DNA from 3 places in the Bradyrhizobium sp. CCBAU 25360 genome. Region 2 is predicted to be linked to each of the others. Evidence: riboswitches for the same ligand, from Rfam matches in the RefSeq annotation. Region 2 holds a riboswitch; each other region holds the start of a gene.
What was found. A riboswitch is a leader RNA that binds a small molecule or an ion and turns the genes downstream of it on or off. The one in region 2 is predicted to bind cobalamin.
Positions count from the first base shown of each region.

Region 1: it holds a riboswitch for cobalamin, as region 2 does, so the genes downstream of both, metE (5-methyltetrahydropteroyltriglutamate--homocysteine S-methyltransferase) here and XH81_RS13460 (TonB-dependent receptor) in region 2, are expected to answer to the same signal.
Region 3: it holds a riboswitch for cobalamin, as region 2 does, so the genes downstream of both, XH81_RS25900 (energy-coupling factor ABC transporter permease) here and XH81_RS13460 (TonB-dependent receptor) in region 2, are expected to answer to the same signal.

Region 1 covers NZ_LBJA01000001.1:824,536-834,506, reverse strand. The annotation lists gene XH81_RS03690 (PAS domain-containing protein) at 214-870, opposite strand; one part of gene XH81_RS03685 (IS5 family transposase) at 2,428-2,737, shown strand; one part of gene XH81_RS03685 (IS5 family transposase) at 2,737-3,188, shown strand; gene XH81_RS03680 (nodulate formation efficiency C protein) at 3,394-4,116, opposite strand; cobalamin riboswitch at 4,800-5,002, shown strand; gene metE (5-methyltetrahydropteroyltriglutamate--homocysteine S-methyltransferase) at 5,104-7,449, shown strand; gene XH81_RS03670 (hypothetical protein) at 7,960-8,121, opposite strand; gene XH81_RS03665 (hypothetical protein) at 9,496-9,750, shown strand; partial or broken gene XH81_RS03660 (IS3 family transposase) at 9,788-9,930, shown strand.
Region 2 covers NZ_LBJA01000036.1:108,760-118,730, reverse strand. The annotation lists gene ilvD (dihydroxy-acid dehydratase) at 1-1,537, opposite strand, end outside; gene XH81_RS13465 (hypothetical protein) at 2,835-3,416, opposite strand; gene XH81_RS13460 (TonB-dependent receptor) at 3,480-5,708, opposite strand; cobalamin riboswitch at 5,823-6,037, opposite strand; gene XH81_RS13455 (hypothetical protein) at 6,081-6,344, opposite strand; gene XH81_RS13450 (hypothetical protein) at 6,458-6,667, opposite strand; gene XH81_RS13445 (hypothetical protein) at 6,806-6,982, opposite strand; gene XH81_RS13440 (adenylate/guanylate cyclase domain-containing protein) at 7,107-8,843, opposite strand; gene XH81_RS13435 (transglycosylase SLT domain-containing protein) at 9,160-9,971, shown strand, end outside.
Region 3 covers NZ_LBJA01000042.1:384,589-394,559, forward strand. The annotation lists gene XH81_RS25855 (precorrin-8X methylmutase) at 1-254, shown strand, start outside; gene XH81_RS25860 (precorrin-2 C(20)-methyltransferase) at 257-988, shown strand; gene cobJ (precorrin-3B C(17)-methyltransferase) at 985-1,719, shown strand; gene XH81_RS25870 (cobalt-precorrin-6A reductase) at 1,695-2,441, opposite strand; gene XH81_RS25875 (bifunctional cobalt-precorrin-7 (C(5))-methyltransferase/cobalt-precorrin-6B (C(15))-methyltransferase) at 2,452-3,633, shown strand; gene XH81_RS25880 (cobalamin biosynthesis protein) at 3,630-3,998, shown strand; gene cobM (precorrin-4 C(11)-methyltransferase) at 3,995-4,777, shown strand; gene XH81_RS25890 (cobyrinate a,c-diamide synthase) at 4,777-6,087, shown strand; gene cobA (uroporphyrinogen-III C-methyltransferase) at 6,084-6,815, shown strand; cobalamin riboswitch at 6,861-7,079, shown strand; gene XH81_RS25900 (energy-coupling factor ABC transporter permease) at 7,118-7,795, shown strand; gene cobF (precorrin-6A synthase (deacetylating)) at 7,842-8,591, shown strand; gene cobT (nicotinate-nucleotide--dimethylbenzimidazole phosphoribosyltransferase) at 8,602-9,654, shown strand; gene XH81_RS25915 (histidine phosphatase family protein) at 9,647-9,971, opposite strand, start outside.

The sequences.
Region 1 (9,971 bases), on a different contig from region 2:
CCCCGCAACCTGGTTGCTCTCACTGGGTGGAGTGCAGGCGGGCAAACCAGTCGCAAACTAGGCTCTGTACCCATAAACCCGGCGGCGTGATGCGATTAAAGGAATGTCTGCTTTGCCCCTATAGCGACCGACTTCGTGCGGCAGCGCAATATGTCGCGGTGGGCCAACAGCAGGCACGCGTTTTAGATGACGGCGGACCACTAACCAGCCAACCTAATCTCTAGGCTCCTCGGGAAAGGGTTCAAAAGTCTTTCGCCCTAGGAATGCATCTGGCGGGGAATTGTGCTTGAGTGCCTTGGTGGTTTGTCGCACGACCTCCACACTCTCCTCGATCAAAGCGCGAGATGCCAAGATCTTCTCCTGGGTTTCCTTGACAACCTCGCGCGCCCCATAAATGGCCTTGTCAGCAGAGCGCAAGAGCGCCTCTGACGCCGAAGGAGGCCGACCCGCTCTCTCAGCCTTTCGGGCCAGAACAGAGGTCGTTGCGTCGGTGACATGATGGACCACCGCCACGATCCCGCCATCACCATCGAGAACCGGCCAGTTCTTAGGGTGCCAATAGCGAACCTGCCAAGGTCGACCTTCGGGCTGGATGTCATATCTTTGCAAGGGCATCACCTGACCGCGCATTTCCTGAAGGACCTTGCCAAACGACTCGGCCAGATTGGCAACCCCGTTGGCAAGTGCCAGGTGCGGATTGTCAGGGAAGGCGTCGAACATATCTAAACCGGCAAGCGTATCCCGCGAGCGCGAGACGCCGATGAGGTAGGCGTCGTTGGCATCAACAATCTTCAGATCCGGCGTAAGTAGAAGGGCGGGTACAGGCGAATGCTCGAACGATCGATGCCACGCATCCTGTGCCCCGGCCATCAGAGCTCTTGGCGTGCGGGAGTTCGGTTGCACAGTCGTCATTTATCGAACCTCTTTCTGAGATGCCCCTTACGCTCAATCCTAGCTGAAACGGACCTTTACCCCAACCATGGAGACGCCGTGCGATTGTGGCGTTCCCGCGAAGGAACCTCTCTGCCCCATTCGCGTCCGCTCGTCTCCAGAACCTGAGGTCAGGTGAGCACGTCTGCCAATGGTCACGAGCTGACGAGTCGGCGAACGGTGCTGCAGGACCGGGTTGGGCCAATAGGCAACATTCACTAGCCTTCAGAGCAGCGAATGGCCTACTTCATTTTCTACTCGTCTTCTGCTTTTGGCCATGGTTTGTAGGGGCCGCCTCCAAGAAAGACCGTTGGGGCTGGCCTTCGCAGCAGAGCTTCGGAGTGAGCCAACAACTCACGAGACCAAGCGACCATCCGCGCGTCAATCCCCGTATGCGGAAAGCGGCTGTCGGCAAAGCGCTTGTCGTCCGATGATTTCGACATCGGCTCCTCCTGATCCAGCAGGCGGGAGCTCGCTTGTCTCTCAGCCACCAGCGCCTACGGGCAGGGCCTCAGCCGGTGATAGAGGACGACTACCATGGATTGATCTCATTTCACAGCAATTAGGGTTGCCCATTTTCGCGCATCGCCTTGCTCTCGACCCTCGCCTGAGCACTTTCGAGAACTGAGCGTCGGAGTTGCACTCGCTCAAACCTCTGCTCTTCGAACAGAAGGCGCCAATGGTGCTGAAGCGCTTGGCTGTCTGCGATAGCTAGAGCAGCGCGTTTTAGGAGTTCGTCCATTGTGCTGATCATCAGCCTGTTCGATCGCACTTCAATAACTTGAGTTAGGCCGCCTCCACTCCCTCGGGGGCATCGCATTCGCCGAGCGAACCGGAACCTCCGCAGGGGGCAAGCGGACAGACCGGCGGACACCGCCGCGGATCCGCTGAGGGGCACTTGGAGATTTGACCCGAGCGCCGTTAGCCTTCGAACGCTCGAATGCTCTCAACGAGGGCCCGCGCAGCCGAAAGGTTACCCGTTGGATGAAGACGAACTGCCCTCGCACTGGAATGCCTGCCTTTCTGCGTGCAACGCCTCGATGGCGGCTTCGATCATTACGCGACTAAAAGATTCCAGGCCCGGAGAGATGAGGATGCGGAGCTTTTGAATTCGGGCATCGATCTGGTCGCACTTGTCGCACATGGCCCCTCGCCAGTTTAGGGCGGGAGCAACCGGGCTCGCATCACCGGTAGATGCCACGGGTCGTGCGGTGATACGATCCGCCTAACAGTCCAGCAGCGTCAAAGCACCATCATAAGCTAAGTTCGTACCATTTCGTGGGCGGGGTTAAAAAACGGTTGTGACGGCCAGCCGCGTGTCCCTGATGCGAGGTAAGGGGACTTACAACGCCCGCTTAGGGTCATTTTCGACGCATTTGGCAGAGATGGAGGGCTGGTTGATGTCCGCTCCTGTCCGTAAGCGCCGCACCAGGAGCGGGCCAAAAGCGTTGCATTTGGCCGGACTGCCGTGATTCAAACTCACCGAGGGCTCGAATCATGCGCTACGAACTCGCCGACCATGAATGGGCCACCATCAAGCCGATGCTGCCGAACAAGCCGCGTGGTGTTCCTCGAGTGAACGACAGACGGGTCCTGAATGGCATCTTCTGGATCCTCCGATCAGGAGCACCCTGGCGTGATCTGCCGACGGCGTTTGGCCCATACACCACTTGCTACAATTGCTTCGTCAGGTGGCGGCGGGCCGGTGTTTGGGGCTGCATCATAGAAGCGCTTTCCACTGCCCATGATGCCGCTGTCCAGATGATCGACACCTCCATTGTCCGCGTGCATCAGCATGGAGCCTGCATCACAAGGACCAGCGCCAATCAATGGGAAGGTCCCGCGGCGGCTTGACGAGCAAAATCCATGCGGTGGTCGATGGCAATGGTCTGCCAGTACGGTTGGCGCTGAGCCCCGGTGAGGCCCATGACGTTCGACTCGCCGGAAAACTGCTGTCTCGTCTGAAATCCGGGTCAATGCTGCTTGCCGATCGTGGCTATGACGCGGACTGGATCAGGGAGCTTGCCAGGAAGAAGGGTGCGTGGGCGAACATCCCGCCGAAAAGCAATCGCAGCGATCCGATCTGCTTCAGCCCCTATCTCTATCGTGCTCGCAAGCAGGTCGAGCGGTTCTTCAATAGGATCAAACAATGTCGTCGGGTGGCGACGCGCTACGACAGGCTCGCTGCCAACTACCTCGCATTCGTTCAACTCGCGTCAATCAGGCTATGGATGCGCCTTAATGAGTCCGCGTCCTAGTACGCGCCGCTGAGCTCGACACCTGGCGGAAAAGTATCATGCTGCTTGACCTTTCGTAGGGCAGGCCGAACTGCTGCGAGAAGGGCAGCCGGACTATTGCGGAGCCGTAAGCAACGCAACTGCGGAGCGGGTATGTCTTGCAGTTGGTACGAGGCTTTCGACCGTACGGCAGCTGCGGTGCGATGTTGCTCTGCGCGGCCGTCTACTAAGGCCTTCGGTCCCCTAAGTCTTCCTCTTCCTTTGGCTCGGTCCGTTGAAACCAGGAGCCCGGAGGAAATTTCGCGATGCGCTTGGCAAAAGAGGATTGTGGCTCCCAATCTTGGCCTTCGCTCTTCTCGAAAGTGATGACCCCGTTGTGTGTAAAATAACGTGGTCCTTGGATATCGCAATTCACCAAGAGCAGAATGCGCCATAGATCGCCTTTCTCGTTCGGCTTGTCATTCTGCTTGGGTAAGTAGTCTACCCCAACAGGTTCAATGATAGTGCATCGGCCCTGCCGCAGAAGATCGCCGAGCCGGCCTTGCGGCGTAGTCACAAAGTTGAAGTTACTTGGATCATGCAGAAAGCTAAAGTTTGCGTCCCTTTCACCATCTGCGACTTCTTTGGCGATCAACGAGAGCGCTAGGGCACGCCAGCCCAATTCCATCGGCTTCGCATAGGTTGACGCAAGCTCAATCGTACCGTCGAGCGCGACTTTCCAGGTGATAGCGTACTGTTCGTCTGATTTGTTGTCTCGGTGCCTGGTCCACGAAACGAAAACATAGTCGTTTTCGCCAAGTTCAACGACCCCCCACATCTGAGGGACGAACTGTGCCACCTTCGAGACATTGGAGATGATTTGTTCTATCGTCTCACCATCTTGCGCTCGCCACGTTGACTTGAGTCTTTCGACAAGTGGGTTGTCGCTGGCGCCAATGGTGTTGCTCATGGCAGCCGGCCAGGCTAGGCACATTAGAAGTCCGCCCAGGGCAAGCCATAGCGCGGGTCTTCCCGACATTCTCTTCATAACCCTCGGCCTATCGCGTTTCATCCGTACATCTTTCAAAGCTGGCAACCTTGAAGCTGCTATGAGCGGGCGCAAGAAGTTTACGGAGAGGCGACGGGGCACCCGTGGCTATCCCGCGCGGGCAGCCGCTCCCCTCTATGTCACGCGCCGCTAACTTCCCTAGCCCGCGACAGCTTCAATTGGCTGAGCTGGACATACCGAGCAAGAGAGACTGGGTATGTCGAGCGGCTTGCATTCTTTGTGCCAGGGAGAGGGCGGAGAGTTGCACGGGTTTTATGTCCCTCTTGTCGACTTTCCAACCTGCGCACGCTTCGATGTTTCCATTCAGTGTATCGGCCGCAGTTTGTGGATCCTTTCAAGTGCGTTTGCCGTCATTGAACCGTCTGGTACGCGATCGTTGGCGTCGGCGTGCGGCCTACATGATGGCTGGCGACACGAAGCCGACTTAATCGATGAACTTTGAAGTCTGGTTAGCACGCAAGTCAACCTGCTCGTCCCGTATGTTGCTAGATTGCGCTGCTCATAGAAAGGCACGGTTATTCGCCTAGATGTCGCAGATTAGCTTGGCACATGATCTGAGAGGTTGACGGAAGAGTCCTCCTGTCGATAATCCAAGTCGTCGAGGTTCTCCGAATCCCACTTGATCCGGAGCTAAGAGGGAAGCCGGTGCAAATGCCGGCGCTGCCCCCGCAACTGTGAGCGGCGAGCTACTGTCCAACGATGTCACTGAAGCCAGCACGGCTTCGGGAAGGCCGGACAGCAGCGATGACCAGCAAGCCAGGAGACCTGCCCCGACGATGTATTGGTCCACGGGCGGGGTGTCTCGGTGGTGCGCCAAGCAGCCGTCGCATGCGCGACTTCCTCTGCCTGCGTCCGCCATGGCCTTTGTCCCCAACAGGGGTTAACACTATGTCTCTTCTCTCTCTTCCGGTTGCTACGCTCGGGACGCCACGCATCGGTCCAAGGCGTGAGCTCAAACTCGCTCTCGAAAGCTACTGGGCGGGAAAGATCAGCGAACAGCAATTGCTCGAGGACGCATCCGGGCTGCGCGCAGCTAACTGGGCTCGTCAGAAATCTCTCGGCGTCACGATCATTCCGTCGAATGACTTCTCGCTGTATGATCAGGTGCTCGATACAAGTGTCATGGTTGGTGCTATCCCGGAGATCTACGCCTCGAAAGGAGACTACGTTTCCCTCAAGACGTACTTCGCCATGGCTCGCGGATCACAATGCGACGACCAGGATACGAGTTGCGGTCTCCGCCAGCGGGGGTCTGGCGCACCCGCGCAGGAAATGACTAAGTGGTTTGATACCAACTACCACTACATGGTTCCCGAGTTTTACAAGGGACAGGCGTTCAGACTTTGCTCTCGCAAACCCATCGAAGAGTATGAGGAAGCAAAGGCTCTCGGCTTTCAGACCCGCCCTGTCCTGATCGGGCCCGTCACATTCCTAAAACTCGGCAAGAGTGCCGATGGCGCGTTCCAGCCCCTATCCCTACTAGATGATTTGATACCGATCTATATTGAGGTTCTGCATGAATTGGCCGAACGAGGGGCAAGTTGGGTTCAGTTTGACGAGCCCTGCCTGGTCCTTGATCTGGACGAAGCGGTACGAAAATCACTGCTACATGCTTATAAGCGGTTCGCAAAAGAGGGACCGGCTATCAAGATCATGGTTGCCAGCTATTTCGGCGACCTAGGCGACAATTTGGATACCGCCTTGAGCCTCCCAGTCTCGGGTCTGCACGTTGACCTGGTTCGAGCGCCAGAGTTGTTGGATCAGATCATTGCTGTCGGTCGAAGAGATCTCGTAACGTCGCTCGGTGTCATCGACGGCCGGAATGTGTGGCGATCGAATCTGTCGTCGCTCCGTCGGCGGTTGGAGCCCGCGATTGCGAAGCTCGGCAAGCACCGTGTACAGCTCGCTCCATCCTGCTCGCTGCTTCATGTGCCGGTCGATGTTGAACTCGAGACCGGGCTCACGTCCGACGTCAAGAGCTGGCTTGCTTTCTCTGTTCAGAAGATGCGTGAGCTTGCGATCCTGGCGCGAGCACTCGCTGGCGACCAAAATGTCGGGCTCGCTCTTGCCGATTCGGAATGCGCTGCGACTGCCCGGCGGACTTCGCCGAAGATCCATGATGCCAATGTCGCTGCCCGGATGAGCGCAATCGACCAGACGATGCGCCGGCGCGCAAGTCCGTTTGCACGTCGTTCCGAGATCCAAAGGGCACGCTTTGGACTACCAGCTTTTCCCACCACGACGATCGGATCGTTTCCTCAGACCACAGAAGTCAGAAATGCTCGGGCGGCGCATGCGCGAGGCGCGCTGAGCGACGAGCAATACGATAGGTTCATCAAGGAGGAGATAGCCCGCGCCGTACGTTGGCAGGAGGACATCGGTCTTGACGTCCTCGTGCACGGCGAATTTGAGCGCAATGACATGGTGCAGTACTTTGGCGAGCAACTCGCCGGCTTCCTATTTACCAGGAAGGGATGGGTACAGTCTTATGGTTCGCGCTGCGTCCGGCCCCCGATCCTGTTTGGCGATGTAGTGCGGTCGAAGCCGATCACTGTGGACTGGTGGCGTTACGCGCAATCACTAACTAGCAAGCCAATGAAGGCGATGTTGACCGGACCGGTGACGATCCTGAACTGGTCGTTTGTTCGCGATGATATTCCTAGGAGCGAGGTCTGCCGTCAGCTTGCGCTTGCGATCCGCGACGAAGTGCGCGACCTCGAGAATGCCGGTGCGGGCATGATACAGATCGACGAAGCTGCACTTCGCGAAGGATTGCCCTTGCGCCGATCGGAGTGGAAGGCCTATCTCGATTGGGCCGGAGAGTGCTTCCGCATCTGCTCATCAGGCGTTACCGATCAGACGCAAATCCATACACATATGTGCTACTCCGAGTTCAACGACATCATCGGTGCGATCGCTGCAATGGATGCGGATGTCATTTCGATCGAGACGTCGCGATCGAAAATGGAACTACTGGGCGCATTCAGGAAGTACGAATACCCAAATCAAATCGGACCTGGCGTGTACGACATCCACTCTCCACGCGTTCCCGAGGTGAGCGAAATGAAGGAGCTGATGGTGCTGGCTCGGACGCGTTTGCAAGAATCACAGCTCTGGGTCAATCCGGACTGCGGCTTAAAAACGCGCAAATGGGAGGAGGTGCGGCCTGCGATTACCAACATGGTCGCTGCCGCCCGCGAACTGCGCGCTGCATCGTCTCCGCAAAATCATTGATCCGGCGCTCGGTCTGTTCTCGACCAAGCTACTCGCTTGTGGTCAATACCGCCCTCCTTAATCTCGCGGCAAGACTTGGGGCCAACAAAAAGTGCTTGGCCCCAGTTGATGGTTGGAACGGATGTGCATCCGGAGAAACGACGCTGACGGCTCGCGGTACTTGGCCGAAAGATAATAGCCGACGGTTCACCAAGGCGAGAACATTGGCCGAGAATATGGACTCATATCGATACGTTTATCGTAGCTCCTTATGCCGTGCTAAGCGATCGTTTGGTCTGAGAGACGAAATCTACACCGTGGTGTCTCTCATAAGAAGAGTGGGAACGGTTGCGACAACAATGAGAGGGGTGATGCCGGACGTAACCGCAAGGGGCTTCTCATCGGTCCGCTCGGACATGTTTCCCCGTCAGGCGCTCTCATTCGATGAACCCCACATAGTGTCCGACGAGAGGACGCCGAAGCCAGTTCCTGCTTCAACTCACACCAATCTATTGTGCAGGATCGCCGCCGCTATCCGAGCCAGATACGCCAATGCGTTGGCTGCACGGCGACGTGCTCTCCGGTATTCGCGTTGATCCATCCGCCGAACGCCCGGCGGCAGGGAAAGACCACCCGGTGAATTGAATTCCCCTCGATCACGGCAATCTCCAGATCCTGATCGAAGGGCGGCATGATTTCGAGCCGCTCCCAGATCAAATCGCCATTTGATCCTGAACAAAGTTCATCGCTGCGAGCTGACAAATTCAGACAACCTTGTGAACATTACGAACATCGCTTGGCGTTCGCGCGAGCAGGCTCTGCGCGATTCGACCGGACGGCGCGCGGTCTTGATGGCGTGAGCCGCGGCAGAGGGCAGTCGGTGGCATCGTTGGTCCGGAACACTGTCCGCTCGCGAATATTTGGATTTTCGCCGGCAAACAAGGCCTGAGCTTCCGCCGAATGGATCTGGGGCAGCTCAAGGCCTCGGCTGTCGCTATTTGTAACTGTTCTGCACGAACTAAACTGGTCTGCAGCTCCAGCAATCTGGCTTGTGGCGGGGTAAATGGCCCGGTTTTCTATCATGTCACGTCCCTTGTTGGTGAGATACTCCGTGTTCTGCGGCGTCATCCCGTGGAGTGCGGGCGACTTCAGCCGCGCTCTCGCGCGCGTAGCACGTGCTCCAGCGAGAGCGCGAAGACGCTGGATTCGGTTGACACCAATAGGAGGGACGTAGCGTTGCTCGGAGCCCATAATCGGGCCTGTCCGCAGGTCGATAAAGTAGACGTCATCGCAAGCGGCGCAACTTATCATGTGTAGGTCATCAACCCGCGGCTCGGCTGCGCCCGAAAGGAGTCCTAAAAAGTGATGGCTGGTGCTTGGACATGAGAGCATCATGGGCTCAAGTCGTTCTTTCTGCCATGCGTCTGACCTTACTAGAAGATCACCTCTATCAGGACACAGCCGTCGTAGCATTGATGCGGGTCAAAAGCCTCGTTCGTCCGGGAGTGGTTGACCTCGAGCGGCCGCACGTGCCGCAAATCCCCGCGTGGCAGTGCACATGTCCGAACTCGGGCATGCGCGAATCCATCGCACTCTCTGCAGCACGCCAGCGTGTTGATTTGAGGCGCAACTCACGCTCCATGGGCTACGGCAGCATTGTTCCTCATTGCTCCGTGCACACGGATGGTCAAACGATTGTTCGCCTTCATCGTCGGTAGCCTTGTCGGGGCTGATCCCACCTTTAGGTCTCGGCACTGGAGTCCTGGACCTGGGCTCATCGAAACGTGGGCTGCGACAATCCTTATGATCGGCTTACCGTGGGGGCGGCTAGTGGACCGTCGGATGGAAGACGGGTTCCTGGCCTGATTGCCGCACGATCGCCTGCGCGCATAGTCCCTCGCCGGCGTATATAAGAAATCTGCGCGCAAGCGGCTCGTGCCGTGCCGTTACATCTGATCGATCTTTGGATGGGCGGACAGACCTCTTGGGGGGCTACTTGAGGCAGATCAAATACTCGCGATGCGAATGGCAGAATAGTCGATAAGCGAACCACGGGAAGCGAGGGGCATGCCTTCATTTAATGTTCGGTTTATTAAGACCGTTTGTGACGATACCGGCGGCGAGCATCGTGCGTGCCAGGCAGCATTCAAGGTCGATGCCGTCTCCCTGAGTGCTGCTGCTCAGCAGGCGGAGACTGAATTTTGCAAGCAAAAGAGTGTCCGCGATTGGACAATATTCGCCGATGTATTGGAGCTTCGAACCCCACCTGCCTTAGCTAATCCGTCCACATCAGCCTTTCGAGCATCCCGCAAGGACGCCTGAGTAAGCAAGGGTTTCGCACTTCCTGAGTTTTCCACGGAAGCGCGACATCTTAAGCACCGACCAAGGCTATTCACGGCCGCGACGTTCACCGGCGTGCTCGCCAGTCATGGCATCGCCATTAGCATGGACGGCTTGCTTGCCCGCGATAACGTATTCGGCGAGCGTGCCTATGAGACTGTGCCTACGCTCGCGTCTTGATCGGACTCGGCTATGAAACCTGA
Region 2 (9,971 bases):
CGACCGCGTCGATCTCGATGATGTCGCCGTCCTCGAGCAGCCCGATCGGGCCGCCAATGGCAGCTTCCGGCCCGACATGGCCGATGCAGAAGCCGCGGGTGGCGCCCGAGAAGCGGCCGTCGGTGATGAGCGCGATCTTGCCGCCCATGCCCTGGCCGGTCAGCGCCGCGGTGGTCTGGAGCATTTCCCGCATGCCGGGGCCGCCCTTGGGCCCCTCGTAGCGGATCACGATGACTTCGCCTTCGCGGTAGGTGCGCTTCTGGACCGCCTCGAAAGCATCCTCCTCGCGGTCGAAGCACCTGGCCGGACCGGTAAACCTGAGGTTGGACATTCCCGCGACTTTCACGATCGCACCTTCTGGCGCCAGATTGCCCTTCAGACCGACCACACCGCCTGTCACGGTGATGGGCTTGTCTGCCGGGTGCACCACGTCCTGGTGCGGATTCCACTTCACGCTCTTGAGGTTTTCGGCGATCGTACGGCCCGTGACGGTAAGGCAATCACCGTGCAGGAAGCCGTTGTCGAGCAGCGTCTTCATCAGAAGCGGTATGCCACCTACTTCAAACATGTCTTTGGCGACATAACGGCCACCCGGCTTCAAATCCGCGACATATGGTGTCTTTTTGAAGATTTCGGCAACGTCGAACAGGTCGAACTTGATGCCACACTCATGCGCGATCGCCGGTAGGTGCAGCGCAGCATTGGTCGAGCCGCCAGAGGCGGCGACCACGGCGGCGGCATTCTCCAGCGCCTTGCGGGTGACGATGTCGCGCGGCCGGATGTTTTGGGCGATCAGGTCCATCACCTGCTCGCCCGCGGTCATGCAGAAGGCGTCGCGGATTTCATAGGGGGCCGGGGCACCGGCCGAGTAAGGCAGTGCGAGGCCGATCGCCTCGGACACGGTCGCCATGGTGTTGGCGGTGAACTGCGCGCCGCAGGCGCCCGCCGAGGGGCACGCCACGCGTTCGATCTCGTCGAGGTCTTCGTCCGACATGGCGCCGACCGAATGCTTGCCGACGGCCTCGAACATGTCCTGCACGGTGACCTGCTGCCCGCGGAAAGTGCCGGGCAGGATCGAGCCGCCATAGATGAAGATCGAGGGCACGTTGAGGCGGACCATGGCCATCATCATGCCCGGCAGCGACTTGTCGCAGCCGGCGAGCCCGACCAGGGCGTCATAGGCATGGCCGCGGACGGTCAGCTCGACGGAGTCGGCGATGCATTCGCGCGACGGCAGCGAGGAGCGCATGCCGTCATGCCCCATGGCGATGCCGTCGGTGACGGTGATGGTGCAGAACTCACGCGGGGTGCCGCCGGCCGACGCCACGCCCTTCTTCACCGCCTGCGCCTGGCGCATCAACGCGATGTTGCAGGGAGCGGCTTCATTCCAGCAGGAGGCAACGCCGACGAAAGGCTGGTGGATCTGCTGGGTGGTCAGACCCATGGCGTAGAAATAGGACCGATGCGGCGCGCGCGCAGGGCCTTCCGTCACGTGACGGCTCGGCAGCCTCTGCTTGATGTCGGTCTTCGCGTTCATCGCAAACCAGTTTCCTCGGTCAACCCTTTCAGACCCGAAAAATCAGAGCCAAGATTTGAATCGACCTTGGGATTTTCTCGTGGCCCTTCGAAGACCGCCGCTGCCCGTAAAACATTAGAGTGATTTTATTCATGTTCGGGTGTGGCCAAAAAGCGGCGGCGATGCGAACCGCCGGTGATGAGGGTTAAATCCGGGATGAGTGTTGCGGAGACAGCACAATCGTTACCGGGAAGACACGGGTTGGATTACTGCAATACCCTCAGGAAGATGACGATCCACAACTTCAGATTTTGTGGCACGCACACTGCGCCCAACTCCTCCTCGGCGACCAGGCGTGCGCAAGTGAGTCGGTGTGCCCTTCCGCTCGTTGGCTACTCCCTCCCGTATCCCGGACAAGTCGCAACGCGCGAGCGTTGCGGCGCAGAGCCGGGACCCAGAAACCACAGATAGCGCTCGCGGAGACATGGGCCCCGGCTCTGCAGCGCACCGGACGATGCTTTCGCATCGCCGGGGCGCTGCGCTGCGTCCGAGGCACGAGACGAGAGTTTGACGTAGGCTCTCTCCTGCTCGGCAATGACGGAGTATGAGGTGGCGGCACTCCTCCAACCTGCATTTAAATCGTAGACACGTCTTCGCGTCCTCGCGGCGGATTTCGCCCGAGCTTTGATTCAACTCTCCACCCTCCAATCCAAGAGGGCGCAGGGAAGGCCGGGTGCTGGCTCGCACCCGCGGTCCGCTGCGCGAAATGCACACGCAGAAAGAACCGCACAGCAGCGTACAGGTGTGGCCAATCACTCCGCCTTCGCTGCGCAGTGGCTGGACGGCTTATGCCGTGATCTCCCGGGAGCCGACCATTCCTTCTGGCCTCCCTCGCCCCGCGAATTGGATGATGCAGTCTGCCCGGTTGGGCTCGCTCGCACCTCCGCGGAAGCTTGACCGTAGCAACGACGGCCAGGACCACACGGTTTTGCCGTACGCGCGGCCCGCCATTTCGCCGCAGTTTTTCCTGGCCCTGTCGACGAAGCCGGAAACTTACAGACGAGACGAAGCCTGACAGCGCCGCTCGTCGCACGAAGCCTCGGGCTCACAGGGACACCCCGCCCTGCCCGCGCCTCTCGTGCCGACGCTGCCGCGTCCACCGCAAGCCCGGCTCGCGATGCGTGACGACACATGATCGCCCCTCTTGGTGAGCCGGGATGGACCACACATACGCCGAAACCGAATTTCGGTAAAGTGGAATATTTTCAGCGACGCGGATTGACAGAGGGCGACACAGGCTACGGCCACGAGCGGCCGCTCAGGCCGACATCGCACGCTTGCGTCCGGCCGGGTCGACCAGACGGACGATCTCGCAGATCGCGACGAGGCCGGCGAGCCAGACGGCGCAGGTCAGAGCGATGCGCGTCACGATGGCGGCGGTGAAGGCGCCCTCGCCGCCGAGGAACGGCGTCGCGGCGAGCAGCGCGATCTCGTAAATCCCGTAGGCGGCGATGAGCGTGATCGGCAGCGCCAACGGCGTGCGGCCCTGCGGCAGCAGGCCGAGCACCGCCGAAGCTGCCGCGGTCGCCAGAAGCGCAGCCGCGCCGATGACGAAGCCCCAGGCAATCGTGCTGGCATCAACGGGATAATGCAGCACGCCGAAACCGATGATCTGGTTGACGAGCCAGGCGCCGGTGACGACGAGCAGCGCCGGACGCTGCGGCAGCATCGCCGCGGCAATGACGGCGAAGGCCGCGAACGGCGTGGCGCACGCGAACGCAAAGCTTGCGAGCGCGCATGACGCCGTCAGCAGCGCAAAGCAGAACATCGGCGCAAGGCGCGGCGCGACCGGGTGAAGCCGGGAGCGATCGTCACCAGACGGCAGGATGCCGAGAGCCATGGTTGAATCTCCTTCTCTTCGAATTCTAGTCCGTTTGAGGGCGTGTGACGGCCCTGGCGAAAATCAGAACGTTGCGCCGGCCTTGAGCAGATAGGTGCGGCCGGGCAGCGGATAGGCGCTGAAGCGGCCGTCCGTGAAGGTGCTCGCGATGGCGTAGTCGTAGTAGAGCGCGTTCAGCACATTGTTGACGCTGAGGGACCAGAAGTAGCGCTCAACCTGGCCGCTGAGCTTGAGATCGATCGTGCCGTTGGCGGGGATCGGCTTCTGGGTGCCCGCCTGGTCGTTGTCCATGCGACGCTCGCTCCAGAAGCGCGCGGTGGCATCGAGCACCACGTAATTCTGCCAGATGTTCCAGGTGACACCCGCACTCGCCGTGTAGCGCGAGACCAGCGGCACGTCGTTGCCGGCCCAGATACCTTCGCGGAAGACCGCACTTGTATAGGCCACGCCGGAGCGCAGCAGCAGGGCGTCGTTGACGCGATAGGACAGACTGGTCTCAGAGCCGTAGCGGCGGGTCGGATCAAGATTTGTGTTGTAGAACAGGACCGGATTGAAATGGACCTCGTTGGTGAGATCCATCAGATAGAGACTGCTCTGCAGCTGCAACCCGCCGCCCTTGATGCGAACACCGCCCTCGATGTCCTGCGAGGTCTGGGTCTTGAGCTGGAACGTTTGCGGGATCGCAGCGAAGGTCAAGGGATCGAACGAAGGCCCTGAGGACAGGCGCTCGTCGACATCAGGCGTGCGGAACGCGCGCGCTACGCGGCCGAACAGCGAGACCTGGTCGTTCAGGCGATGCTCGGCGCCGAGATGCAGCGCATATTGGGTCTCGTTGCTCGTCAGCGGCAACGCGCCGATGTCGGCGTTGAACGGAGCTGCCGGGTCGAAATTGTCGCGTGCCGCAAGACTGACGTTCTGCAACCGCGCGCCGTAGGAGATGTCTGTCGTGGGGGCGATTCCCAATGTGTGCTGGAAATAACCCGCAACCGTCTGCTGCCTGAGGTCGTAATTGTGCCAGGGGGCGAGCCCCTGCCCGGCGCCGCGGTTCTGCTCAAAGCTCGCATCGTAATAGTCGATGCCGGTCAGAAGCTGCGACGGCATGCCGAGCAGCAGGCTCTTCACGCTGAGCCGCGGCGTGATCGACCATGTCGTCAGATGGGAACCGACATAGGTCGACGAGAAGAAAGCCGGAACCGGCGTCGGGCTGGAAAAGAACGCACTCTGCTGCTTCTTGTCGCGCACGCCGCCGTCGACGATGAGATCGACGCCGTTGACCAGGGTCTTGGTGAACCCGGCGGTCGCGCCAATACCCTGCTGGTTGGCATAGTTGAACGGCGTGCTGGTCCCCCTTCGGTTGGTCGCGACCTCATTGAGGCCGATCGAGGGATCGACGGTGCGGCCGCCCGGCAGTCGCAACTCCTGATTGTCGCCGGTGACGGTGAGAAAGGCCGTCAGGCCTGGCGTGGTGTAGTTGAGATTGCCGACGCCGTTCTGCTGCGAATAACGATTGTTGTCGCGATAGCCATCGGTCCTGACCGTGTTGCCATAGAACGAGGTCGACCACGGACCGGAATTGAGCGAGGTCGAAACGTTGCCGAGTCTGGTGTTGAACGAGCCGAAGCCGGCCTCGATGCGCGCGGTCACGGGCGGTCCGCCGACGCCGTTCCTGGTGACGATGTTGATCACACCGCCGACCGCGTTGTCGCCGTAGAGCACCGCGCCGGAATTGCCGCGCGTCACCTCGATGCGCTCGATGGAATTGAGCGGGATGGTGGAGAGGTCCACCTGCGCCATGTCGACGTCGTTCAGCCGCCGGCCGTTGACCAGCACCAGCGTGTTGGCAGTGGCAAAGGCGCCGAAGCCACGCAGGTCCACGCTGGTCTTGGCGCCGATCTGGCCGCCATAGAACGTCGTGATCTGGGCCCCCGGCGTTTGCGTCGCAATGATCTCGGCGAGCGTCTGCGATGGCGAATGCGCGATATCGGCTGCCGTGATGACGGTCGTCGCGGCCCCGACGATGCCGCCGCTGCCGGCGGCAGCCTCACCGCCGGAGCCGGATGAGCCGGCGCCATTGCCTGCCGGCGCGACATTCGTCCTCACCCCCGCCTCGCCATCGCCGATCGCCCTGGCGCGCGTTCGGTTCTGATCGTCGGACCTGGTCACCTCGATCGGCGGCAATTGCTCGGCAAGCGCCTGCTGGGCGAAGGCGGAGGACAGATCGAGCGAAGGGAAGGAAACGGATGCGAGCAGGCCGACGCTGAGGCGCCTGGCAGCAGGGACAAGACGGGACACAATGGTAACCTCGGTATGACGTCAGTGGCACGTCACAGCGAACGAGGTTTCACGGCAGAGCGATGGATTGCTCCGGTGAAGCCAATGTCTGTACTCCCCGACCGACATCTTCGCGTGTGACCACGGCTGACGGCAGGTCTCCTGGCTCGCGGGTCGTGACCTTGCGTCGCCTTCCCAGGACCGAGATTCCCAGTGGCATGAGACGAAAGATTCACCGCTTACAGTTGCGGGGGCAGCCGTGGCGTTGAGACAAATCCCTGCGTTGGGACAATCCCGCACCACATTCCCTTTTGATCTCCATGAGGAGAACCGTCGCCGATCATTTACGAGCCGTTCGCCCCGGGAGTCAATCGACCGTTGGGTGCCGGCCGCTCAGGTCCGCCCTCGCACCCGTTGCGCCTGGGCCCAGGCGGCAGCGACGTCGCGCGGCGGAACATCGACGCGCTTGATCGGGGTCAATTCGCCGGAGGCCGAGACGATCGCGGTCTCCTCGCGCCGGCAGCGCGTGCAGACAAAGCGCACCTCGTGTGGAGACGCCGTCCAACTCGACCGCTTCACGTTGGCTGCCATCGGCCAGGCATCGCAATGCGAGCACGACACCAGAAACCGGCCGGGATCGAGCATACCCATTTCCATCGGACTCCGCGTCCTGCCCACTTGCTTCAATGATTGACCCATGTGGATCGTTCCGGTGCCCAGGCACCGCCCATTCCACGGGTTGCATCCCTACAAGGCAGAAGGCGGTGCGCTCAGCGCGCGCCCTTGAGGGTGCAGGAGGTCGTGCAGGTGACCGTGGTGCCGCGATCGCACGATTTGCAGGCATTGACGCACTGGTTCATGTCGCGGGGATTGTAGCTGTAGTTCCGCATCGGGCAGGTCGGCGTCGAGCCGGTGATGTCCTGCTCCTGGTCGCAGGCCGCCGTCATGAGCGCGAATATGATCACGGCAACGAGGCGCATGTGATTGCCCTGTCAAGCATGGCAAATGACACTCGCGAGGTGCGCTGCATTGCAGCGAACCCCGGCCTTTCCACCACGAGCGATCGCTCGCGAGGTCAAGGATGCGCGCCAAACCTTAAGAACGGATTGCAGCCGGCGTCAGGCAGCAGCCTTGGTCGCGATCGCCTGCCGCATGTCCACCGCCAGCTGACGGTATTGCTCCGAGAGTTTCAGATAGAACTCGCGCTTGGTGCTGTCGGTGGCGAGCTTGGCGATCAGCTCGCATTCGGCGGTGAGCGTCTCGAACCGTTCCAGCCTGTCCTGAAGTTCCGTCATCGGCGTGTCCCCGTCAAACGCCTCAAGGACATCCAACCTAAGCCCGGGAAATAGGTCACGGCGAACATCGTTATCGAGTAGAAACGTTTTTTCCGGACAGGGCGAGCTGGCGCAACAAAAACGGCTATTTCTGCTCCAGCCGCCAGGCGCCGTCCCACCCCTCTTCCGGCGGCTTGGCCTCGAACTGCGCGATGCGGCCGAGCATCGTGCGCGAGGGGCCGTCGCCGGGGACGGCTTCGAGCGCGGCGTTGAAGGCGGCGCGGGCCTCGTCGAAGCGGCGGGCCCGATAGGCGGCGAGCGCTTCGGCATAATGCGTGCGCAGGCTGTCCTGCGCGCCGGTGAGTGCGCCCGCCCGCGCCATCACCTCGAAGATCGGCTGCGGCGCGCTCTGGCCCGCGACCGCCAGACGATCGATCTCGCGCAATTCGAGCCGCGCTCCGATCGCGTCGGCAGTTGCCTGCGAGATCAGGATGCGGGTTCCGTAGACCTTGTTGACGGCCTCCAGCCGCGAGGCCAGGTTCACGGCGTCGCCCATCACGGTGAAGCTCATCATCAGCTCGGAGCCGATGCTGCCGGTCAGGACCTCGCCGGTGGCGATGCCGATCCGCAGGTCACACGGCGCCGGCATGGCGCGGATGCCGAGCAGGTCGGGCAGCTGCTTCTGCAGCGCGGGCACCTGGTCGACCATCTCGGTTGCGGCGATGCCGGCCAGGAGCGCCTGCTCGTCCTCCTCGATGAAGGGCGGGCCCCAATAGGACATGATGGCGTCGCCGATATATTTGTCGATGATGCCGCGATTACCCCTGATCGGTCCGGACATCACCGTGAAATAGTGGTTCATCACCCTGACGAGGCCGCGCGGGGTCATGCCCTCGCTCATCGAGGTGAAGCCGCTCATGTCGCAGAACATGATGGTCATGACCCGGCGCTCGCCGTCGATCGCGACCTCGGGCCGGTCGATCAGCCCCTGCACCACCTTGGGATCGATGTAGCGGCCAAAGGTCTCGCGGATGCGCTCGTTGTGCCTGAGCTGCTCGGTCATGCGGTTGAAAGCCGCGGCGAGCTCGCCGATCTCGTCCTGCGTGGAGACGGTGATGGTCTTGTCGAAGCGGCCGGCCTCGACCTCGCGGGTGCCGGCGAGCAGCAGCCGCACCGGGCGCGTGATGCCGCTGGACACCAGGAGCGCAAAGGCAAAGCCGACGATCGCCGCGAGCAACGTCACGATGCCAGAGACGATGATCGCTTGGTGCTGATGGCCGATCACCTGCGACGTGCTGGCGAAGACCTGCTTGAGCATGTCGGCCCGGATCGCATCGATCTTCTGGTTGAACTGGTCGCGCAGCGCGTCGATATGCTCGAGCGTGATGCGCGCTTCCGCCATCTGCTGTGCGTCGATCTGGTTGAGGAGTTTCGCGTGGCTCTCCTTCTGATCGCGGCGCAGCTCGCCGACGGCGGTCTCGATGCGGGTCTCGATCCGTGCCAGCGCGGCGTTGTCGGACGGCGTGCGAGGGTCGTCTATGATCGCGTTGATCAGCTTGCGCGCGCGCTCGGCCTCCTCCTCGATCTTGCGGTCGGCGTCCTCGAACTCGCGAAGGCGCGCCGCATAGGCCTCCTCGTCCGAGGACGCCTGCATCTTCGTCATGATCATCCGCCGCAGCGCCACCGATCGCTCCAGCGAGCGGATGTTGACGCGCGCGAGATCGCCATAGGCCGGGATGTAGCGGTTGGTCAGCTCGTCGAGCAGGACGCCGACCTGGCTCGACATCACCATCGACAGTATCGAGGTGACCAGCATCAGGACGATCAATCCGAGGGCGATACCGACGATCTTGCGCCTGATCGACTGGTTGAAAATCGGCATAGCTGCAGGGACAAAGGCCAAAGGGACGAAGCAAGGGAACTCCATACACCGGATCTTGCTGCGGGAACACGCGCAATCTGGTTCCTCCTGGCGCCCAGACCATGGCCGGTCGTCGCGCGAGCCCGGATCGTTAACAAAGGTTAAAGGAACTGCCCCCCAGCGGAAGTTCCCTCGTCACATCCGTATTTTGCCGCATTGTTGCGACAGCGTGAGGAATGCGAAACGATGCCGTGGCATCGTTCTCGATGTCGTTGATTCTCAAGCCGCATGTCGTCGCGGACCTTGGTTTGTAGTGGTTTCGCAGGGGGACCATGGGATGAACCAGTGCCTACGCTCGCTCGCGTTTCTCGTTGCCGTGGCCGCAATGGCCCTCCTCCCCACCGAGCTGGCGGCGAAGAGCAGCCACAAATCGTCTGCGCCGAAAAAGTCGCATGAGGCGAAAGCCGGCAAGCAGCGACATGCCGTGGCCAAGTCCCGCCACGGCAAGCATGCCGAGGCCAAGCGCAAGTCGAAGAAGACCGGCGACGAGCCATCAGAGAAACCGGCCGCCCCGCCCCTCACCGGCGACCTCGCCGCGCTGAAGGATGCGATCGACCTCGCGCGCAAGGGCAAGACGGATGACGCGAGCGCGGCGCGCGACCGCATCACTGATCCCGCCGGTCAGAAGCTCGCCGACTGGTTCATGCTGCGCCATTCCGAGAGCACGGCGAATTTCAAGCGTTATGCCGCCTTCCTTGCCGCCAATCCGGATTGGCCGAGCAGCGCCCTGCTCCGCCGCCGCGCCGAGGCGCGGCTGTGGCAGGAGAAGGCCGACGCGGCCACCGTGCACAAATTCACCATGGACCGCCCGACCAGCGCCAAGGGCAAGTTCGCCCTCGCCCGCGTGCTGCTCACTGAAGGCGACGTCGACAGGGCTACCCGGCTCGTGCGCGAGGCCTGGCGCACCGACGAATTGTCCGAGCGGAGCGAGGAGGATTCCTACGAAGCGTTCCGCGATCTGCTCAACTCCGAGGATCATCGCGCCCGCATGGACAAGCGGCTCGGCGCCAAGGACTATGCCGGTGCGCGGCGCGCGGCAAAACGGCTCGGCGAGGATGCGCTGGCGATCGTCAAGGCCTGCGCCGCCGT
Region 3 (9,971 bases), on a different contig from region 2:
ATCTCGATGGTGCGATCGTTGCGATCGGCAATGCGCCGACCGCGCTGTTTCATCTGCTCAACATGCTGGAGAACCGTGACTGCCCACGGCCCGCGGCGATCATCGGCTGTCCCGTCGGATTCGTCGGCGCTGCCGAATCCAAGGCCGCGCTGATGGCCGATCCGCCGGCGCCGGCGCTGACGGTCGAGGGCCGCCTCGGCGGTTCCGCGATTACCGTTGCCGCCGTGAACGCCTTGGCGAGCCGGAGCGAATAGCGATGGGGCGCATCATCTGCTGCGGTCTCGGCCCTGGCGATCCTGATCTGATGAGCGTGCGCGCCAATCGCACCGTGCGCGCCGCAAGCCACGTCGCCTACTTCCGCAAGAAGGGCCGGCCGGGCCAGGCGCGGCGGATCGTCGAGGGCATGCTGGCGGCCGATGTCACCGAATATCCCATGGAATATCCGGTCACCACCGAGATCGCCTTCGACAGCGCCGAGTACGTGCAGCTGCTGGCGGGCTTCTACGACGAGTGGGCGGAGCGTCTGGCGCGGCTTTCGCGCGCGGTCGACGTCGTCGTGCTCTGCGAGGGCGACCCTTATTTCTACGGCTCCTTCATGCATCTGCACATACGCCTGCAGGGCCGTGTCGAGATCGAGGTGATTGCGGGCATTCCCGGCATGGTCGGCTGCTGGAACGGCGTCGGGCAGCCGATCGCGCTCGGCGATGACGTGACGACCGTGCTGATGGGAACGCTGGCCGAGGACGAGCTCGAGCGGCGCATGCGCGATTCCGATGCGGTTGTCGTCATGAAGACCGGGCGCAATCTCGCAAAGGTGCGCCGCGCGCTCAGCTCAGCCGGCCGGCTCGATGATGCCTGGCTGGTCGAGTGCGGCACCATGGCGGGCGAGCGCGTGGTGCGGCTCGCCGACATTGACGGCGCGGACTGTCCCTATTTCGCGATCGTGCTGGTGCACGGCAAGGGCCGGCAACTGGACGCTGCAGAATGACGGGCACGTTGACCATCGCGGGCCTGGGGCCGGGCAGCGATGCGCTGGTAACGCCCGAGGTCACGGCCGCGCTGGCCGCCGCAACCGACATTCTGGGTTACGCACCCTATGTCACGCGCGTGCCGCCGCGTGCCGGGCTTAAGCTGCATCCCTCGGATAACCGCGAGGAGCTGCAGCGCGCGAGCGAAGCGCTGCGGCTTGCGTCCGAAGGCGGGCAGGTCGTTGTCGTGTCCTCGGGCGATCCCGGCGTCTTCGCGATGGCCTCTGCAGTGTTCGAGGCGCTTGAACAGGCGCCGCAATGGCGGGATCTTTCGATTCGCGTGCTGCCTGGCATCACGGCGATGCTGGCAGCTGCCGCGCGCGCGGGCGCGCCGCTCGGCCATGATTTCTGCGCCATCAATCTCTCCGACAATCTCAAGCCGTGGGCAGTCATCGAGAAGCGCCTGCGGCTTGCCGCCGAAGCTGATCTTTCGATTGCGATGTACAATCCGCGCTCCGCAAGTCGGCCCGAAGGATTTGGCCGCGCGCTCGCGGTGCTGAAGGACGCCGGTTGCGGCGAGCGCCTCGTGATTTTTGCGCGCGCGGTCAGCACAGCTGACGAGAGGATCGAAACTGTCACGCTGCACGAAGCCCGGCCCGAGATGGCCGATATGCGCACGCTGGTCATCGTCGGCAATTCGCAGACGCGCCGCGTCGGCCGCTGGGTCTATGCACCGAGGCGGGTCGAATGACTGAGCCACTGCATCACCTCAGTGACGCTCTCAACCCGTCGGCGCTCGGGCAGCTCCGGCCGCGAGATCATGACCACGGGAAGGCCGAGCAGGCGCGCCGCGTCGATCTTGGCGCGCGCGCCGTCGCCGCCGGAATTGCGGGCGACGATCCATGCGATGCCGCGCGTCCGCATCATCTCCAGTTCGCCGTCAAGGTTGAACGGTCCACGCGATACGATCATTTCGGCCGCAAAGGGCAGGGGCGCTTCGGGCGGATCGACGAAGCGGAGCGTGTAGGTGTGCTGCGGCTTGCTTGCGAACGGCGCGATGTGCTGGCGGCCGATGGCGAGGAACACGTTTGCGGGCGCCTCCGGCAGTGCGGCGACTGCAGCGTTGACATCTGCGACCTCAATCCAATTGTCGCCGGACATCCCGGTCCAAGGCGCGCGCTCCAGCGCGATCAGCGGCGTATCGGTTTCCGCGCACGCCTCGACCGCATTGCGGCTCATCTCCGCAGCGAAAGGATGCGTCGCGTCGATCACATGCGTAATGCCTTCGCTGCGGATGGTGTCGGCAAGCCCGCTCACGCCGCCGAAGCCGCCGATGCGGGTCGGCAGCGGCTGATCCGCAGGCGCGCGGGTGCGGCCGCCATAGGAATAGATGGCCTCGATGCCTGCGCGCGCGATCGCCGCGGCGAGCAGGCTCGCATCGGCAGTTCCGCCCAGAATGAGGGCGCGCGTCATGGCTGATTCCTTGGCTGATCCCTGGCTGACCATCATCGGTATCGGCGAAGATGGCCTTGCCGGGCTGTCCGAAGCAAGCCGAAAGGCGCTCAATGAGGCCGAAACCGTCTTCGGTGGTGCACGGCATCTCGCGCTTGCCGGCGTCGGCAGCCGCGGCCGTCCGTGGCCGGTGCCGTTCGACGCCGACGTCGTTCTGAGCAGCCGCGGCCGGCCGACAGTGGTGCTCGCTTCCGGCGATCCGTTCTGGCATGGCGCAGGTGCAGGTCTCGCCGAGAAGCTGCAGACCGGCGAGTGGACCGCGCATTCCGCTCCGTCGACCTTCTCGCTTGCGGCCGCGCGGCTGGGCTGGCGGCTCGAATCCGCCGTCTGCCTCGGGCTTCACGCCGCACCGTTCGAACGTCTCGTTCCGCATCTGGCGCGAGGGGCGCGCATCATCTGCCTCGTGCGCGATGGGAAAGCGGCAAGCGATCTCGCAAAATGGTTGAGCGAGCGCGGATGGGGCGCCTCGGCCTTCTGGACGCTCGCCGCACTCGGTGGTCCGCGCGATAGCATCCAAGAACATCGCGCCGACGGTTTCGCCGGTGATCCCGCTGGAAACCTGATCACCGTCGCCGTTGAGGCGAAGGGCACGCATGGTATGCCCCACGCCTCGGGGCGTCCTGACGATCTGTTCGTCCATGACGGCCAGATCACCAAGCGGCCGGTGCGTGCGCTCGCGCTCTCGGCGCTGGCGCCGCGTCCGGGCGAACGGCTGTGGGATATCGGCGCCGGTTCGGGGTCGATCTCGGTCGAGTGGGCGCTGTGCGGCGGGACGGCGACCGCAATCGAGCCGCGCGAGGATCGCGTCGCAAACATCCGCAGCAATGCAGCGGCGTTTGGACTTTCGCACCGGATAACCGTCGTCACGGGGAGGGCGCCTGAAGCTGTTGCTGCACTCGAAGCACCGGATGCGGTCTTCATCGGCGGCGGCCTCGACATCGCGATGTTCGATGCGATCTGGTCGCGGCTTGCACCGGGCACACGGCTGGTTGCACATTCAGTGACATTGGAGACGGAAGCGTTGCTCGTTGATCTGCACCAGCGCCACGGCGGCGAGCTGATGCGGGTCGACATCGCTTATGCTGGCCCGCTCGGCCGTTACCGATCCTGGGAGGCGGCACGGCCGGTGGTGCAGTGGAGTACGGTCCGATGAAGGTGGTCGGGTTTGGGTTCAGGAGAGATGTCACTCTCGCTTCGCTGCGCGAAGCGCTGCTGGCTGCGGGTGATCCCGAAGGCCTCACTGCGATGGCAACTGTCAGCGACAAGGCCGACGCGGAGCCGTTGAAGCAGCTCGCGCTTGAGTGCGGCGTGCCGATCAAGGCTGTTCCGGCCGACATGTTGGCCAGGATAGCCACGCCGACCCGGTCCAAACTCGTGATGGAGAAGTTCGGCATCGGATCGGTTGCCGAAGCAGCAGCTCTCGCTGCGGCGGGGCCGCGTGCACGGCTGATCTCGGCACGCGTTGTCTCGCGGGATCGCACTGCGACCGCCGCGATCGCGGAAGGAGACGGCGCATGACGGTGCATTTCATCGGGGCAGGGCCGGGCGCGCCCGATTTGCTGACGTTGCGCGGCCGCGACCTGATCGCGGCCTGTCCGGTCTGCCTCTATGCGGGCTCACTGGTCCCCGAAGGCGTGCTGGCGCATTGCCCGCCGGGCGCGCGCATCGTCAATACCGCGCCGCTATCGCTCGACGAGATCATCGCGGAGATCGCCGCCGCGCATGCCGAAGGCAAGGACGTCGCTCGCCTGCATTCCGGCGATCTCTCGGTCTGGTCGGCGATGGGCGAGCAGCTCCGCCGCCTGCGCGCACTCGGTATCCCTTTCACCGTGACGCCTGGCGTGCCGTCCTTCTCCGCCGCCGCCGCCGCTCTGGAGGCTGAGCTGACGCTGCCCGGTCTCGCCCAGACGGTGGTGCTGACGCGCACGCCCGGCCGCGCCAGTGCGATGCCCGAGCGCGAGAAGCTCGCCGCATTCGCCGCGACCGGTGCGGTGCTTGCGATCCATCTGTCGATCCATCTGCTCGACAAGGTCGTCGCCGAGCTCGCGCCGCATTATGGCGCGGATTGCCCGGTCGCCATCGTCTGGCGCGCGAGCTGGCCGGACCAGCGCATCGTCCGCGCCACGCTTGCTACGCTCGATGCTGCCGTCGGCACCGAGATGGAGCGCACCGCGATCATTCTGGTCGGCAGAACGCTTGGTGCTGCGGATTTCGACGAGAGCCGCCTCTATGCCGCCGACTACGATCGTCGCTATCGGCCTGTCGGTGCCGAGCCACGCTTTCCGGAGGCCTCGTGATGGCGGCAGGCTTCGTCATCTCCGCGCCGGCTTCCGGCGTCGGCAAGACCACGCTGACGCTGGCGCTCGCGCGCGCCTGGCGCAATCGCGGATTGAACGTGCAGTGCTTCAAGAGCGGTCCCGATTACATCGATCCCGCCTTCCACGCCGCCGCCACGGGGCGCGCTTCCGTCAACGTCGATAGCTGGGCGATGGACCGCGGGGGCATCGCCCATCTCGTCAGCCGCGGCGCGGACGCCGATGTCGTGCTCGCCGAGGGATCGATGGGCCTGTTCGACGGCGTCGCCGCGCGCGGTGTCTCCGGCACCGGTGCCACCGCCGACATTGCGGAGATGCTGGGCTGGCCGGTGGTGCTGGTGATCGATCCTTCCGGTCAGGCGCAGACCGCGGCGGCGATCGCCGCGGGACTTCGCGATTATCGCCCCGGTGTGCGCCTTGCGGGCGTCGTGCTCAACCGCGTTGCCAGCCCGCGCCACGAAGACCTCGTGCGGCGTGCGCTCAACGATTCCGGCATTGCCGTGTTCGGCGCGCTGCCGCGTCATGCCGAGATCAGCCTGCCGAAGCGACATCTCGGCCTGGTGCAGGCCGAAGAGCAGGGCGAGATCGGCAAGCTGATCGACGAGGCCGCGCGCTTCGTCGCCGAGCATGTCGATCTCGATGCGGTGCTGCGATCGGCTGCCAGCTGGTCGCCGCAACCTGCCGCGAATGGGCTGAACGTGACACCGCCGGGGCAGCGCATCGCGCTGGCCCGCGATGCGGCGTTCTCCTTCGTCTATCCGCATATGCTGGAAGCCTGGCGCCGGGCGGGCGCGGAGATCTCGACATTCTCGCCGCTCTCCGATGAAGCGCCTGACGCGAGCGCCGATGTGTGCTGGCTGCCCGGCGGTTATCCCGAGTTGCATGCCGGCAAGATCGCGGCCAATGCGCGTTTTCGCAGCGGCCTGCGCGCCTTCGCCGAAACGCGGCCGGTGCACGGCGAATGCGGGGGCTATATGGTGCTGGGAACCGCTTTGACCGATGCGGACGGAATCCGCCACGAGATGACAGGCCTGCTTGGCCTGGAGACGAGCTTTGCCAAACGCCGCATGCATCTCGGTTATCGTCTGGCCGAACTCGCCGCGCCGATGCCGGGACATCGCTCCGGCGCGCGCCTGCGCGGCCACGAATTCCACTATTCGACCATTCTTGCCCAGCCTGATACGCCGCTGGCGGTCGTGCATGATGCGACTGGCGCAGTCATCGCCGAGACCGGCTCGCAGCGCGGCCACGCCACCGGCACCTTCTTTCATCTGATCGCGGAGGACCGGTGAGCGGATTCGTCTCCTTCATCTCCGCCGGGCCCGGCGACCCCGAGCTTCTCACGCTCAAGGGCGCCGCGCGGCTGCGCGAAGCCGACGTCGTGCTCTATGACGATCTTGCCTCTGGCGCGATCCTCGATCTCGCCCGGCCAGGCGCCAATCTCGTCGCGGTGGGGAAACGGGCAGGGCGTCCCTCGACCAAGCAGCACCACGTCAACCGCCTGCTGGTCGACTATGCGGCGACAGGCGCACGCGTGGTGCGGCTCAAGTCGGGCGACGCCGGCATTTTCGGCCGGCTCGAGGAAGAACTTGAGACGCTGCGTGAGGCCGGCATCGGCTACGAGATCGTTCCCGGCGTGACATCGGCCTGCGTTGCCGCGGCGCAAGCCGGCATTCCCCTGACCCGGCGCCATACCTCGCGCCGGGTGCAGTTCGTGACCGGGGCTGATGTCACCGGCGCGTTGCCGCCTAACCTGAACTGGGGGGCACTGGCCGACCCGGAAGCGACGACCGTGGTCTATATGGGCCGGCGCACCTTCCCAGCGCTTGCTGCAAAATTGATCGCGCACGGCCTCGCCCCAACCACGCCGGCATTGTTCGCCGAATCCCTCGGACGCCCCGACGAACGGCTGGTCCGCACCACCATCGCCGAGCTTGCCGAGCAGCTTGCGCGCGGCGGCGCCGCCTCGACGGCCGCCGTGATCCTGTTTGGGGCGCTGGCGGGGGATTATCCGTCATGACGGCCCTGGCCGCCGTTCGCCCCTTGACGCAGGCTCAGCGAAAGGGGCACACAAGAGAGGCATGGTGCTCGACGCGGCGCAAAGCGCCGGAGCATAATCGGGAATGGGGATGGGCGGACCCAGTTGCGGCGCCCAAAACCCCAGCCGCCCCCGCGACTGTAAGCGGTGAGGGACTCCGATCAGCCACTGGGCCGCAAGGTCCGGGAAGGCCGGAAATCCCGGGGAACCGCGAGCCAGGAGACCGGCCCTGCACGTTTTGAGGCCAAGGCCGTCGGGTGTGACGGCAGGAAGGAAATTGAGCCATGCATATCGAACCCGGCATAGTGACGGGCGCCAAGCTCGTGTTGAGTTACGCAACCGGCATCGCCGCAGGCGGCGTTGCGCTGAAGCTCGCGGTGGAGACCGTGCGTGAGCAGGGCATCACGTCGTTCGCGGCGCGGACGCTCGCCACCACAGTCCTCGTCTTCACCTTCTTCGAGATCCTGCCGCACTTCCCGGTCGGCGTCTCCGAGGTGCACTTCATTCTCGGCTCGACACTGTTCCTGCTGTTCGGCGCGGCGCCTGCGGCCTTCGGCCTTGCGTTCGGTCTGCTGCTCCAGGGCGTGTTCTTCGAGCCCGCTGACATCCCGCAATACGGCATGAACATCACCACGCTGCTGGTGCCGCTGTTCGCGATTCAGGCGATCGCCACACGGATCATTTCGCGCAACACCGCCTATGTTGATTTGAAGTATCGGCAGGCCCTGGCGCTTTCGACGACCTATCAGGCCGGTGTGATCGCCTGGGTGGCGTTCTGGGCGCTCTATGGCTCCGGTTTTGCCATGACCAATCTCGCCAACATCGCGACGTTCGCGGCGTCCTATGCGCTGGTCATCGTGATCGAGCCGCTCGCCGATCTCGCGGTGCTGGCACTGGCGAAGTCGCTGCGCGGCGTCACCGCGCCCGGCCTCGTCACCCCGCGCCTGCACAACGCGGCCTGAGAGACAAGCGAGCGGGCGGCCGCAAGGGCCGCCCGTCGCGTTCGCGATGTTCACGCTCTCCCTGATAGGCATCGGTTGCGGCGATCCCAACCAGCTCACGCGCGCGGCTGTTCGAGCGATCAACGCCGCTGATCTCGTCCTGATCCCGCGCAAGGGGACGGCGAAGTCCGATCTCGCCGATCTCAGGCGGACGATCTGCGCGGACGTGCTCACCAGCGACGAGACAATCATTGCCGAATTCGATCTTCCCGTGCGCGACGCTGGTGAAGCTGACTATCGCAAGGGCGTGGACGATTGGCACGATGCGGTTGCCGCGACCTGGTCGAAAGCGATCGCAAACCATCTCGAGGGTGAGGGCAAGGTTGCGCTGCTGATCTGGGGCGATCCCTCGCTCTATGACTCCTCGCTGCGTATTGCACGACGGCTCAATCCGTTGCCGACGATCGAAGTCGTGCCCGGTATCACCTCGATCCAGGCGCTGTGCGCGGCCCATGCGCTGCCGCTCAACGATATCGGCGAGCCCTTTCTGGTCACGACGGGGCGGCGCTTGCGCGAAGGCGGCTGGCCGCAAGGTGTCGACACCGTGGTGGTGATGCTCGACGGCGGCACGGCGTTCCAGTCGCTTGATCAAGCCGGGATTCAAATCTATTGGGGCGCCTATCTCGGCATGCCCGACCAGATCGTCATGTCAGGCGTGCTCGCCGAGGTCGGCCCGCGCATCGTGGCGTTGCGTGAGGAGGCGCGCGAACGGCACGGCTGGATCATGGATAGCTACGTTCTCAAGCGCAGGCCGTAAGCGAGGCAGCATGCTCCCCGAATGGGTCACCCGAAACTGCCCCGACGTCTCCGCCGTCCATCGCGAGGCGGCCATCGCGCGGCAGGCGCAACTGACAAAGCCGACCGGTGCACTCGGCCGGCTGGAGCAGCTCGCAATCGAGCTTGCGGGCCTGCAGGCGACCGAGCAGCCGCGTGCCGCGCGGGTGCCGATCATCATCTTCGCCGGCGACCACGGCATCGTCGCGCAGGGCGTCTCGGCCTATCCGCAAGCCGTGACCATCGCGATGATGGCGAATTTTGCCTCCGGCGGTGCCGCGATCTCGGTGCTGGCGCGTGAGCTTGGCTCGAGCCTGGAGGTGGTCGACGCCGGCACGCTGGCACAGGACGAGATGGCAGGAATTGTCACCGACAAGCCGCGCCACGGCACACGCGATTTCAGCGTCGAAGCCGCTCTCGCACCCGCCGAGCTGGCGTTTGCCTTCGAGGCCGGCCAGCGCGCCGTCGCACGTGCGGCTGCCCATCAGCCTGATCTCCTGATCTTCGGCGAGATGGGGATCGGCAACACCACGACGTCAGCGGCGATCGCGGCGAGCCTGCTCGGCATCAGCGCCGAGGAGATCGCGGGGAGCGGCACCGGCGTCGATGCGGCCGGCCGCGCACATAAGGCCCGTGTCATCGATGCTGCGATCGCGCGTCACGGCGTTGGCGGCGCTTCGCCGGAAAAAATCCTATGCGCCGTTGGCGGCCTGGAGATCGCGGCGATCTCAGGTGCGATCATCGCGGCCGCGCAGCGCCGCATCCCTGTATTGATCGATGGCTTCATCGTATCGGTGGCGGCGCTGGCGGCGGCACGTCTCAATCCGTCGTGCCAGCCGTTCCTGCTGCCGTCGCATCAATCGGCGGAGCAAGGGCATCGGCTGGTGCTGCGCGCGCTGAACGTGCAGCCGTTGATCAGCCTCGATCTCCGGCTCGGCGAGGGATCGGGCGCCGCCATCGCGCTGCCGCTGGTGCGCCTCGCCTGCAGCCTCCACAATGGCATGGCGACGTTTGCGCAGGCCAATGTGCCGGATCGTCCTAGCTGATCCGGTGATTGACGGAGACGACGCGCCAGCCGCTCAGGAGGCGATCGATCCGGGTCAGCGACAGCGGATCGACCACGAAGCGCAAGGCCGCCTGCGGCGTCAGGTCCAGCGCGATGCAGAGTGCGGCGCGGATGGTGCCGGAATGCACGACGAGCGTGGCCGATCCGGCTGCGATCCGCGACAGGCCCAGCCGGACACGCGCGACCTGATCCGCAAAGCTCTCGCCGCCCGGCGGTCGTCCGCCAGCTGGATCGTTCCAGAACTGCGCATAGGCCTCACCGCGGGTCGCCTCGAGTTCGTCATGGCGATGGCCGGTC